3 regions of the Paracoccus sp. SSJ genome follow, and region 3 is predicted to be linked to each of the others. Evidence: riboswitches for the same ligand, from Rfam matches in the RefSeq annotation. Region 3 holds a riboswitch; each other region holds the start of a gene.
The links. Region 3 has a riboswitch for cobalamin ahead of QPR87_RS12085 (ribonucleoside triphosphate reductase). Riboswitches for the same ligand answer to the same signal wherever they lie in the genome.
Positions count from the first base shown of each region.

Region 1: another riboswitch for cobalamin. It lies ahead of QPR87_RS14595 (TonB-dependent receptor plug domain-containing protein); the one in region 3 lies ahead of QPR87_RS12085 (ribonucleoside triphosphate reductase).
Region 2: another riboswitch for cobalamin. It lies ahead of nrdH (glutaredoxin-like protein NrdH); the one in region 3 lies ahead of QPR87_RS12085 (ribonucleoside triphosphate reductase).

Region 1 covers NZ_JASSPE010000013.1:3,775-7,876, reverse strand. The annotation lists gene QPR87_RS14600 (SLC13 family permease) at 1-1,710, opposite strand, end outside; cobalamin riboswitch at 1,857-2,071, shown strand; gene QPR87_RS14595 (TonB-dependent receptor plug domain-containing protein) at 2,207-4,102, shown strand, end outside.
Region 2 covers NZ_JASSPE010000013.1:12,451-16,552, reverse strand. The annotation lists gene QPR87_RS14635 (TonB-dependent receptor) at 1-1,834, opposite strand, end outside; cobalamin riboswitch at 2,210-2,401, shown strand; gene nrdH (glutaredoxin-like protein NrdH) at 2,495-2,716, shown strand; gene nrdI (class Ib ribonucleoside-diphosphate reductase assembly flavoprotein NrdI) at 2,726-3,142, shown strand; gene nrdE (class 1b ribonucleoside-diphosphate reductase subunit alpha) at 3,124-4,102, shown strand, end outside.
Region 3 covers NZ_JASSPE010000009.1:120,243-124,344, forward strand. The annotation lists gene QPR87_RS12080 (TonB-dependent receptor) at 1-1,816, shown strand, start outside; cobalamin riboswitch at 2,063-2,275, shown strand; gene QPR87_RS12085 (ribonucleoside triphosphate reductase) at 2,476-4,102, shown strand, end outside.

The sequences.
Region 1 (4,102 bases), on a different contig from region 3:
GCCCAGCCGGGCGTAGTCGCCGAAGCGATAGCCGCCCGGCCCCATGACCAGCGTGTTGCACTGGTGCCCGATGGGGGTCAGGAAATCGCAGCCGGCACCGACCGCCACCGCCATCAGGAAGGCATCGGGCCGATAGCCGAGCTGGCTGGCGAAAGTCGCCGCGATCGGCGCCATGACCAGCACCGTCGCGGCATTGTTCAGGAACGGCGTGACCGCCATGGCCGCGACCAGGATCAGCGTCAGCGCCCCCCAGACCGGCAGGCCCATCGCCGCCTGCGACAGCCAGGCACCCAACAGGTCGGTCACGCCGGTCTTTTGCAGCGCCTCGCTGACCGGGATCAGCGCGCCCAGCATGATCAGGATAGGCCATTCGATGGCCTCATAAGCCTCTTCGGCACTGATCGCGCCGGTCAGGATCATCAGCACGGCGGCGGCGAAAAAGGCGATGGCGACCGGCACCAGCCCCGCCGCCGTCGCCGCCATGGCCACCGCCAGGATCAGCACCGGCAGCAATTGCTTGCGCACCCCGCCCAGCCGGATGTCGCGCTCGGCCAGCGGCAAGAGGCCCAGCACCCGCATCCGCTCGGGCAAAAGCTCGATCGGCCCCTGCACCAGCAGCACGTCGCCCGCCGCCAGTACCGTCTGGCTGAGCCGCTGCGTCATGCGATGGCCGGCACGCGAGATGGCGATCAGGTTCACGCCGTGCTGGTCGAACAGCGCGATCCGCCCCACGCTTTGCCCCACCAGCAGCGAGGCGGGCGCGATCACCGCCTCGATGACGCCGATCTTGTCGGCGGGCAGTCCCTCTTCGGCCGCCGCATCCTGCCGGGTCAGCTCCATTCCCAGCTTGGTCACCGCGCGCTCCAGCGCATTCGGCTCGCCGCGTAAAAGCAGCGTGTCGCCCGTCTCGATCACCGTGTCGGGCAGCGTCACGGCACGGCGCGCGCCGCCCCGGATGAGGCCGGTGACGGCCACCTCGCCGTCGACGGCGCCCAGATAATCGCCCACCGTCATGCCGACGATGCCGGCGCCCTCGGGCACGGTGGCCTCGGTGTGATAGTCGCTGATGTTCACCGCCTCGCTCAACGACGCGGTGGCGCGGCGGTCCCTGGGCAGCAGGCGATGGGCGAATTGCAGGAAGACCAGCCCGACCAGCGACAGGCCGATGCCGACCGGGGCATAGTCGAACATGGTGAAGGGCTCGCCCGTCATCTGCTCGCGCACCCGCGAGACGATGATGTTGGGCGAGGTGCCGACCAGCGTGATCAGCCCGCCCAAGAGCGAGCCGAAGGCCATCGGCATCAGATAGACCGAGGGCGAATGCCTCGAACGCCGCGCCATCTTCAGCGCCGCCGGCATCAGCATGGCCAGCGCGCCGATGTTCTTGACCAGCGCCGACAGGAAGGTGACCGAGCCGACCAGCACCAGAAGCTGCCAGCGCAGCCTGCGCAACCGCAGGAGCACGCGGCGCATCACCGCCTCGATCACGCCCGAGCGCGAGATGCCGGCGCTGACCACCAGCGCACTGCCGACGATGATGACGATATCGTCGCTGAAGCCGCGAAACGCCTCGTCCGGCTTGACCGTGCCCGCCACCAGCGAGGCGAGCAGCGCGATCATCGCCACCACGTCGTAGCGCAGCCGCCCCCAGACGAACATCGCCATCATCGCGCAAAGGATCAGCACGGCCAGGATCTGCGGCATGGCCATCGGTTTGTCCGCCCTCCCTTTCGCGCACGGATGCCTGGACCCAATGCGGCGGCCGCGGGGCAGGTTCCGCCGCCCGCCGGCCCCCGCCGGACAGAATGTCGCGTCCGGTGCCAAGGATGGCGCTTGACAGCCGGCGCCCCGCTGCGGCAATGCGGGGCCGCTACGGTTCCGGCGCGATCTGCCGGATGAAAAGGGAACACCGGCGCGCCCATCGCCGCGATGCGGACGGGCAAGGCCGGGGCTGCCCCCGCAACTGTAGGCGGTGAGCGAAGGCCGAAGGCGCCACTGGGAAGATCCCCGGGAAGGCCGGCCCAAGCGATGATCCGCCAGCCAGGAGACCTGCCGCAGCGATCACCCATTTCCGGCGCGGGGCGCGTCTGGAAAGCGGCCTTCCGCAGAGGTGACAGTCGCCATCCCGCGGCCGGGCTGCCCTTGGCCTTTCCGCAGGACAGTTCTGCAAATCGCGGGCCGGATCCCGCGCTGGAAAGGCTTTGGAATGTTGTTCAGAACCCCGGCTTCCCTGCTGGCCGCCACCGCCCTGCTCCTGCCCGCCGCCGCAACGGGGCAGGAAGGCCAGGCCCCCGTCATGCTTGACCCGGTGGTCCTGTCGGGCGGGCTGTCGCCCGTCGCCGAAAGCGCCTATGGCCGGGCCTACAGCATCCTGACCGCCGAGGATTTGCGGCAGCGCGGCTTCGTCACCGTCCAGGACGCGCTGCGCGACCTGCCCGGGCTTGCCGTGACCTCGACCGGCGAGACCCTGACCAAGGTCCGCATCCGCGGGGGCGAAGCCAATCATGTGCTGGTGCTGATCGACGGGGTCGAGGCCAACTCTCCCGGCAACGGAGACTATGTCTTCAGCGGTCTTCTGACCGAGGATGTCGAGCGCATCGAGGTGCTGCGCGGCCCGCAATCGACCATCTACGGCGCCAATGCCGCCGCCGGGGTGATCGCGATCACCACCCGCCGCGCCTCTGTCCCGGGGCTGAGCTATGGCGGCGGGATCGAGATCGGCGGGCTGGGCACCCGCGCCGCCAGCGCCCATCTCCGCGCCATGGGCGAGCGCGGCCAGATCAGCTTCTCGGCGGCGACACGCCGCACCGATGGCGAGGACGCCTCGCGCACGCCCGGCGGCGATACCGAGTTCAACAACCGCGAGACGCTGACCCTCGGTGGCTCCTACGACATCGCCGAGGCCGTGACCGCCGGCTTCACCCTGCGCCGGACCTGGCAGGAATACGGCTACGACCGGGCGATCGACCCGGTGGATTCCCCCGACGACCATGTGATCGACACACCGCACACCGCCGACCGCAACGAAACCTATGGCTCGCTCTGGATCGAGGCCGAGGCGCTGGGGGGCAGGCTGCTGAACCGCTTCGCCGTCTCGGGCTCCAACCAGGCCACGGACCATTTCAACGACAGCGTGCCGGATTACGACGACGCCTCGCGGCTGCGGGATTTCAGGTATACCGGCACATGGGCGCTGGACGGCGGCAATGCCCGCAATTCCGCGCAAAAGCTCAATTTCGCGGTGCAGAAGAAGCGCGAGATCTATGAGAGCTCCTATGCACCGGGCGGCCGGTATGAGCGCGACACCAGATCGCTCGCGCTGGAATATCAGGGCCAGTTCGACAACGGGATCGGCATCCAGGCCGGCCTGCGGCGCGATTTCAACGACGATTTCCGCAACGCGACCACCTGGAACATCGCTGGCGCATGGCAATTGCCCGATCGCGACCTGCGCCTGCGCGCGGCCGCCGGCAAGGCCATCGTCAATCCCACCATGTTCGAGCTTTATGGCTATGCGCCGGGCAGCTATAGCGGCAACCCGGACCTGACGCCGGAAACCAGCCGCAGCTATGAAATCGGCGCCGACTGGAGTTTCGCAGCGGGACGGGCTGCGCTGGGGGCGACCCTGTTCACCAGCAAGGTCGAGGACATGATCGTCGGGGCCGGCACCACCTCGCAAAACATCGCCGGCACCAGCACGCGCAAGGGGTTCGAGGCCGATCTGCACTATGAAGCCACCGATTGGCTGCGGCTGGGCGCGACCTATACCTATACCGACGCCCGCACGGAAGACGACGATCCCATCCCGCGCCAGCCGCGCCACCAGCTTGGGCTGCGCGCCACGGGCGATTTTGCCGGGGGTCGCGGCTCGGCCACGGCCGATCTGCGCTATGTCGCGGGCAATTACGACGAGGAATGGTTCAGAAGCTGGACCCCGCCCACCACCGAACTGCCCGATTTCGTGACGGTGAACCTGGCCGCGCAATACGACCTGACCGAAAACCTGCGCCTGACCGGCCGCGTGGTGAACCTGTTCGACCGGGATTATTCCGAGGCCTGGGGCTATTACGGCCAGGGCCGCACCTTCTATGCCGGCCTGACG
Region 2 (4,102 bases), on a different contig from region 3:
TGCCCCAGCGCTCGGTGACCTGGCCGGCAAAGCCCAGCTCGATGCCCCTGGCGGTGGTGTTGCCGATATTCGCGGTCTCGCCCAGGGCGTTGGTGACGCGGGCATTGTCCTTTTCGGTCCTGAACAGCGCCGCGCTCAGCTCGAGCTGGTCGTTCAGCACCAGCCATTTCGTGCCGATCTCGTAGTTCACGCTGCGCTCGGGGTCGAGGCTGTCCAGATCGTCCGAGGCATTGCTGCCACCAGTGCCCGCGCCCTCGCCCGCCGGGTTCGAGGAGGTGCTGGCCGAGGCATAGATCGAACCGTTCTGCACCGGCTTGTAGACCACGCCCAGCATCCCGTTCAGGAAATCGGAATCGTTGCCGTGGCTTTCGCGCGGGGTGGTGTCGGTCGCATGGATAATGCTGTCGACGCTGTAATCGTCCCAGCGCAGCCCCACCGTCGCCTCCCATTGCGGGGTGAAGGTGATGGTATCCAGCGCATAGACGCCACGCGACCTGGTGGTGCTGTAGCCGCTCTCGCCGCCGCGCTCGATGCTGCCGCCCCAGGGCGCGCCGGGGTTCGGATTCTCATAGGGCGAGGTCGGCATCGGGTCGGGATTGGTCACCGTCAGCCGGCGGGTGGTGGCACGCGAATTGGCGATGTCCACGCCGACCGCGAAGCTGTGCTCGACGCCCCAGGCCCGTGCCTCGCCCGAAAGCTGGGCGTTGAACGAGACCGTCTCGTTCACCCGATCCGAAGCCTTGGAACTGCGCGACACCAGGCCGTCGCTGCCCGAGGTCGGCGAGGTCACGACATAGGTGTTGGTGTCGCGTGCCTTGCGCAGCGCCGTGGTCAGCCGCAGGCTGTCCGAGAAGGCATGCTCGAACCTCACATAGCCCGAGGCGGATTCGATGTCGCGGAAATCGCGCGCGTGCAGGCCGTAGAAGGTGTCGGGATCGACATCGACCGGCAGGAACGGGTCGATGCGGGTGCCCGAGCCGCGCCGCCATGCGGCCGGCGTGGTGGCATTGGACATCGGCACGCCGTAATCGGGCGTATCCTCGTCCTTGTAGTAATAGAGCCCGGCGGTGATCTTGCTGTCATCGGTCAGGCGATAGCTGAAGCTGGGCGCCACGCCGACCCGCCTGGACTCGACGCCGTCGCGCCCGCCCAGGTCGTCGGCGCGCTGCGCCATCAGGTTCAGGCGAAGGCCGATCGCGCCGAATTCGCGGTTCGAATCCAGCGTGCCGCGGACATAGTTGCCGGTGCCGTAGGACAGCGCCACCTCGTCAAAGGCGCCCGGCTGCGGGATCTTGCTGTTCAGGCTGATGGTGCCGCCGGTCGAGCCGGCACCGGAATAGACCCCGCCCGGGCCCTTGCTGATCTCGATGGATTCCAGGTTGAAGGCCTCGTATTGCGTGCGCGAGGCGTTGCGCATGCCGTCGACCAGCATGTCCTGGCTGGCCTCGAAGCCGCGGATATAGGGGCGCACGCCCTGCGGCACGCCGCCTTCGCCTGCGCCCAGGGTGACGCCCGGCGTGGTGCGCAGCACGTCTGCGACCGAGGTCTGGCCGCGCTCTTCGATCTGGCGCCCGGTGACGACGGTCACCGTCCTTGGCGTGTCGAGCAACGGCGCGGTGGCCTTGTCCGAGGTGCTTTCGGTGACCTTGTAGCTGGTCTCGGCCTCGTTGCCCTGCTGGCGGCGGATGACCACCGTGTCCAGGGTTACGGTATCCTGCGCCTGGGCGGGGCCGGCTACGCCGGCCGAGATGGCCAGCACGGGAAGCAGGCCCAGGGTCGGCAGCAATTGCGCGGCCGACGCCGAGGCAGGCGGTTTGGGATGGGTTTTGTTCATGGGTTGATCCCGGCACGAAAGATGAATCGCAACCGCCTCAGGGCGGAAACGACAGGAAGGTGCTGGCTCATCAATGGCTTGCGGTGTCACGAGCCGGAAGGGGAACGAAGTGCCTCGTCCTGGCCGCGCGTAACCCATGCAAGGGGGCCAATTGTCGCAGTTTGTCAAATGACGCTGCGTCATTTCGACTGCGAAACAGGCGAGTGTTGCGGCAATCCAACAGCCTGCCCGGCCGGACGCGGCGCAATACCCCGGCCGGGATATCGCCGGAAGCCGGAAATCCCCCGCGACAGGCAGAATCGATGCGCCCACCAGATATTCCATGGCGGACGCAGTTATCCACTAAATATGGATTGACCCCGGCCATGACCCATGGCTAACTGCAAGGGTCATGGTTGTCCCGGGGCCGACTCGGGGATGAAAAGGGAAGCCGGTGAAAAGCCGGCACTGCCCCCGCAGCTGTAAGCGGAGAGCGACGCCGGATCACCACTGGGGCCACGCGCCCCGGGAAGGCCGGCCAAGCCGAGACCCGCAAGTCAGAAGACCTGCCATGACGCGAAAGGACGAAACCGTGCGGCGGGCGCGGGGCTGGAACAGGGTCCGGATGGCACGCCCATCGGCCCGGCCCCCTCTTGCCGACAGAACAAAAGGAGCCGAGGCATGACCATCACCGTTTATTCCAAGCCCGCCTGCGTGCAATGCACCGCCACGACCCGCGCCCTGGATGCGCGCGGCCTGGACTACCATCTGGTGGATCTGACCGAGGATGACGCGGCGATGGAACTGGTCGCCTCGCTGGGCTATCGCCAGGCTCCCGTCGTCATCGCCGGCGAAGCCCATTGGGCCGGGTTCCGCCCGGACATGATCGGCCGCCTGTCCTGATCCGGGGCCATGGGCGGGCTGGTCTATTTCTCCTCGGGCTCGGGGAACACGGCGCGTTTCGTGACGCGGCTCGGCCTGCCGGCCGGGCGCATCCCGATCTCGCCCAGGGACGAGATGCCCGCCCCCGCCCTGCCCTATGTGCTGATCTGCCCGACCTATGCCGACGGGATGGGTCGGGGCGCGGTGCCCAAGCAGGTGATCCGCTTTCTCAACGATCCTGACCGCCGGGCCCTGCTGCGCGGCGTCATCGCCGCCGGCAACCGGAATTTCGGGGCGACATACGCCTTGGCCGGTCGGGTGATATCTGACAAGTGCAACGTCCCCGTGCTGTATCGATTCGAGCTGGCGGGGACTGATCTGGACATTTCCCGCGTTCAGGCGGGGCTTGCGAAATTCTGGGGGACGGAATGCTTGACGATGGCGTAAAGGCCGAGCTGGACTATCACGCGCTGAATGCGATGCTGAACCTTTACGACGGCGAGGGCCGCATCCGCTTCGACGCGGATCGCAAGGCCGCGCGGCAGTATTTCCTGCAGCATGTCAACCAGAACACCGTCTTCTTCCACTCGCTGGACGAAAAGCTGGGCTATCTGGTCGACGAGGGCTATTACGAGGCCGAGGTGCTGGACCAGTATCCGCGCGCCTTCCTGCACCGGATCTGGGACGCGGCCTATGCGCGGAAATTCCGCTTTCCGACCTTTCTCGGCGCCTTCAAGTATTACACCAGCTATACGCTGAAGACCCGCGACGGGCGGCGCTATCTGGAACGCTACGAGGACCGGGTGGTCATGGTCGCGCTGGCGCTCGCGCGCGGCGACGAGGATCTGGCCATGCGCTTCATGGAGGAAATCCTGTCGGGCCGGTTCCAGCCCGCCACGCCGACCTTCCTGAACGCCGGCAAGAAGTCGCGGGGCGAGCTGATCTCGTGCTTCCTGCTGCGGCTGGAAGACAACATGGAATCCATCGGCCGCGGCATCAATTCGGCGCTGCAGCTTTCCAAGCGCGGCGGCGGCGTCGCCCTGATGCTGACCAACCTGCGCGAGGCCGGCGCGCCGATCAAGGGGATCGAGAACCAGTCCTCGGGCGTCATCCCGGTGATGAAACTGCTGGAGGACAGCTTTTCCTATGCCAACCAGCTTGGCGCGCGGCAAGGCGCGGGGGCGGTCTATCTGAACGCGCATCACCCCGACATCCTGCGCTTCCTGGACACCAAGCGCGAGAACGCCGACGAAAAGATCCGCATCAAGACGCTGTCGCTGGGCGTGGTGATCCCGGACGTGACCTTCGAACTCGCCAAGCGCAACGAGGACATGTACCTGTTCTCGCCCCATGACGTGGAAAAGGTCTATGGCCTGCCCTTCTCGGAAATCTCGGTCACCGAGAAAT
Region 3 (4,102 bases):
CGCCTCGGGCGGCCAAGGCGGCGCCCCCACCATTCGCGGGCAGGACAGCGAGGGTCCGAATTCCGGCGCGGTGGCCTTCTTCGGCGGCACGGCCCCGCGGCTGGCCTTCAATCTGGACGGGCATTATCTGGGCTACAACGAGATCGTCTGGGGCAGCCAGGCGCTTTGGGACGTCGAGTCGATCGAGGTCTTTCGCGGCCCGCAGACCGCGACCCAGGGCGCGAACTCGATCGCCGGGGCGATCATCGTCAAGACCAAGGATCCGACTTTCCAGCCCGAGGGCGCCGCGCAGCTGGAATATGGCAGCCACAGCCGCCGCCGCGCCAGCCTGATGGCCTCGGGGCCCTTGTCCGAGGATCTGGCCGGGCGCATCGCCGTCGACTACTGGGCGCGCGACAATTACATCGACTATACCAACCCCGACTTCGCGGTGGGCTCGACCGACCAGGACCATGAATCCCGCACCATCCGCGCCAAGCTGCTGTGGCAGCCGCAGGAGATCCCGGGGCTCGAGGGCAAGCTGACCTTCTCGCACAGCCTGACCAACCGGCCGAACTGGGAAGCCGCGACCGAGCCCTATGAGGATCTGGAAAGCGCCACCGCCTCGAATCCCAGCTGGCGGCTGCGCACGAACACCACCATCCTTGATGTCAGCTATGAATTCGGCAATGGCTGGACGTTGTTCAACCAGCTGCAATATTCCGACATCTGGGTCAAACGCTCGACCGAGCCGGTCAGCGCGGGCACAGCGATCCTGGATCAGGACGTGACCTCGAACGAGACGCGCGTAACCTTCGGGACGCCCGAGGACCGGATCAGCGGCGTAGCGGGACTGTTCGTCTCGCGCACCGATTCGGACGAGCTTCTGGATTACCGCGGCACCACCACCTATGACGACCGCAAGGACAGCCTGGGGATATTCGCCGAAACCACCTGGCGCCTTGCCGACCGCTGGAGCCTGACCGGCGGGCTGCGCTATCAGCGCGACGACATCACCCGGCGCGGCGTGTCGAGCTTTACCCCGAACGTGCTGGATTACGACGAAAGCTTCGACGCCTGGCTGCCCAGGATCGCGCTGGCCTATGACCTGGACGAGTCGACCCGCATCGGCGCCATGATCAGCAAGGGCTACAACCCGGGCGGGGTGACGCTGAACCTGACCAGCGGGGAATACGTGCCCTTCGATGCCGAGACCTCGTGGAACTACGAGATCTTCGGCCGCACCCGGTTGCTGGACGACCGGCTGGAACTGACCGGCAACCTGTTCTACACCCAGCTCCATGATGCGCAGCGCTATGTCGTGACCAGCCTGCCCGAGAACATCGGCAGTTCGATCACCGTCAATGCCGAGCGCGCCAAGTCCTATGGCCTGGAACTGGGGATGGACTATCTGCTGCGCGACAATCTGCGGGTCAAGGCGGGGCTGGGCCTGTTGCATACCGAGATCAGCCGCTTCACCAGCGCGGCGGCGGATTACCAGGGCCATCGCTTCGGCCGGTCCCCGGACTATACGCTTTCGCTGGCGGCCGATTGGGACATCACCCCGGAATGGCGGCTCAGCGGCCAGCTGCGCCATACCGACGGCTATTATTCCGACGACAACGAGGACCGCGACACCTGGGTCGATTCCTATACCGTGGCCAATGCCCGGCTGACTTGGCAACCGCGCGAGAACCTGCAGGCCTTCGCCTATGTCAACAACCTGTTCGACGACCGCTCGGTGACCTATCTGCGGGCCAGCCGCTCGATCGGCGGCTTCGAGGCCACCGTGGTCGAGCCACGCGAGCTGGGTATCGGCCTGAAGATGACCTTCTGATGCGAACGAATGCCCCGACAAGGATCGGGGCATTCATCTTCTCTAAGAGCCTGCTGATCCATCGGGCCTGGACTGGCCGGTTCCGAATTGTACGACGCTCTACCACGAGCAGAAAATTTGCATGTACAAAACCGTATCGGCCTGCTTCAGGTCCGCTGCACCCGTTGTTGTGAGCGGTCTGACTTCCTCTCTTGGACAAAGTGTCGCAGGTCAATACAACATCTTGACGGATACGGCGCCTTAATCCCTATATGTAGGCATCACGGTTCTTTCGGGTCGATCCGGCCCGAAAGCGAAGAGGGAAGCCGGTGCGCCTTTCGGAGCAAGGCCGGCGCTGCCCCCGCAACTGTAAGCAGCGAGCCTGCGCCGGATCACGCCACTGGTGCCGCACGGCATTGGGAAGGCCGGCAAGGGCCGCGACCTGCGAGCCAGGAGACCTGCCGTGACGATGACGATGAACCACGGGCGGGGTGTCCCGGCGGTGCGCCTGGCAATGCGGCCTTGTCGCCGCAGGGCTCCATGCGTCCTGGCCTGCCCCGCCCACAGCAGCACGGGGAACAGATGCGGCCATTCTTCACCACCAGACCTGCCGAGGCCGGCGTCGCCGTCCGCAGCACCGCAAGGGCGGCAGCAAGCCGCAGGCAAGGGAGGGCGCGTTGATGCCGGCGCCGCTTACGCCCCCGCCCGCCGCGCCGGCAAGGGATGTCGCCGTCGATGTCGCCTCGTCGGTCAACGAATACTTGAACCGTGCCGATTGGCGGGTGAATGCCAACGCCAACCAGGACTATTCGCTCGGCGGGCTGATCCTGAACGTCTCGGGCAAGGTGGTGGCCAACTACTGGCTGTCGCATGTCTATCCGCTTGCCATGGGCGAGGCGCACCGCCGGGGCGACCTGCATATCCACGACCTCGACATGCTGGCCGGCTATTGCGCCGGCTGGTCGCTGCGCACCTTGCTGACCGAGGGCTTCAACGGCGTCCCCGGCAAGGTCGAGGCCGGGCCGCCGAAACGCCTGTCCAGCGCCATCGGCCAGATCGTGAACTTCCTGGGAACGCTGCAAAACGAATGGGCCGGCGCGCAGGCCTTCAGTTCCTTCGACACCTATATGGCCCCCTTCATCCGCAAGGATGGCTTGGGCTATGCCGAGGTGCGGCAGGCCATGCAGGAGCTGATCTTCAACCTCAACGTCCCCTCGCGCTGGGGCACGCAGACCCCGTTCACCAACCTGACCTTCGACTGGGTCTGCCCCGAGGATCTGCGCGACCAGGTGCCCGTGATCGGCGGTCAGCCAATGAATTTCACCTATGGCGCCTTGCAGGCCGAGATGGACATGATCAACCGCGCCTATATCGAGGTGATGACGCGCGGCGACGAAAAGGGCCGGGTCTTCACCTTTCCGATCCCGACCTACAACATCACGCCGGACTTTCCCTGGGACAGCGAGAACGCCAAGCTGCTGTTCGCGATGACGGCGAAATACGGCCTGCCCTATTTCCAGAACTTCCTGAACTCGGACCTCAAGCCGAACATGGTGCGGTCCATGTGCTGCCGGCTGCAACTGGACCTGACCGAGCTGCTGAAACGCGGCAACGGCCTGTTCGGCAGCGCCGAGCAGACCGGCTCGCTGGGCGTCGTCACCGTCAACTGCGCGCGGCTGGGCCATCTGCACAAGGGCAACGAGGCCGGGCTCCGGCGTCGCCTGGACGAATTGCTCGACCTGGGCCGCGACAGCCTGGAGATCAAGCGCCGGGTGATCCAGCGGCTGATGGACGACGGGCTGTTTCCCTATAGCCGGCGCTACCTGGGCACGCTGCGCAACCATTTTTCGACCCTGGGCGTGAACGGCATCAACGAGATGATCCGCAACTTCACCGACGATGCACATGACATCACCACGAGCTGGGGCCATGGCTTCGCGCTGCGGCTGCTCGACCATCTGCGGGCGCGCATCACCGCCTTCCAGGAACAGACCGGACATCTCTATAACTTGGAGGCGACGCCGGCAGAGGGCACCACCTATCGCTTCGCCAAGGAGGACCGCAAGCGTTTCCCCGGCATTCTCCAGGCCGGCACCGAACACGAGCCTTACTACACAAACTCGAGCCAGCTTCCGGTCGGCTTTACCGACGACCCGTTCGAGGCGCTGGAACGGCAAGAGGCGCTGCAGCGCAAATACACCGGCGGCACGGTCTTGCATCTCTACATGGGCACGCAGCTGTCCTCGGCCGAGGCCTGCCGCAAGCTGGTGCGCCGGGCACTGGAGAACTTCGGCCTGCCCTACATCA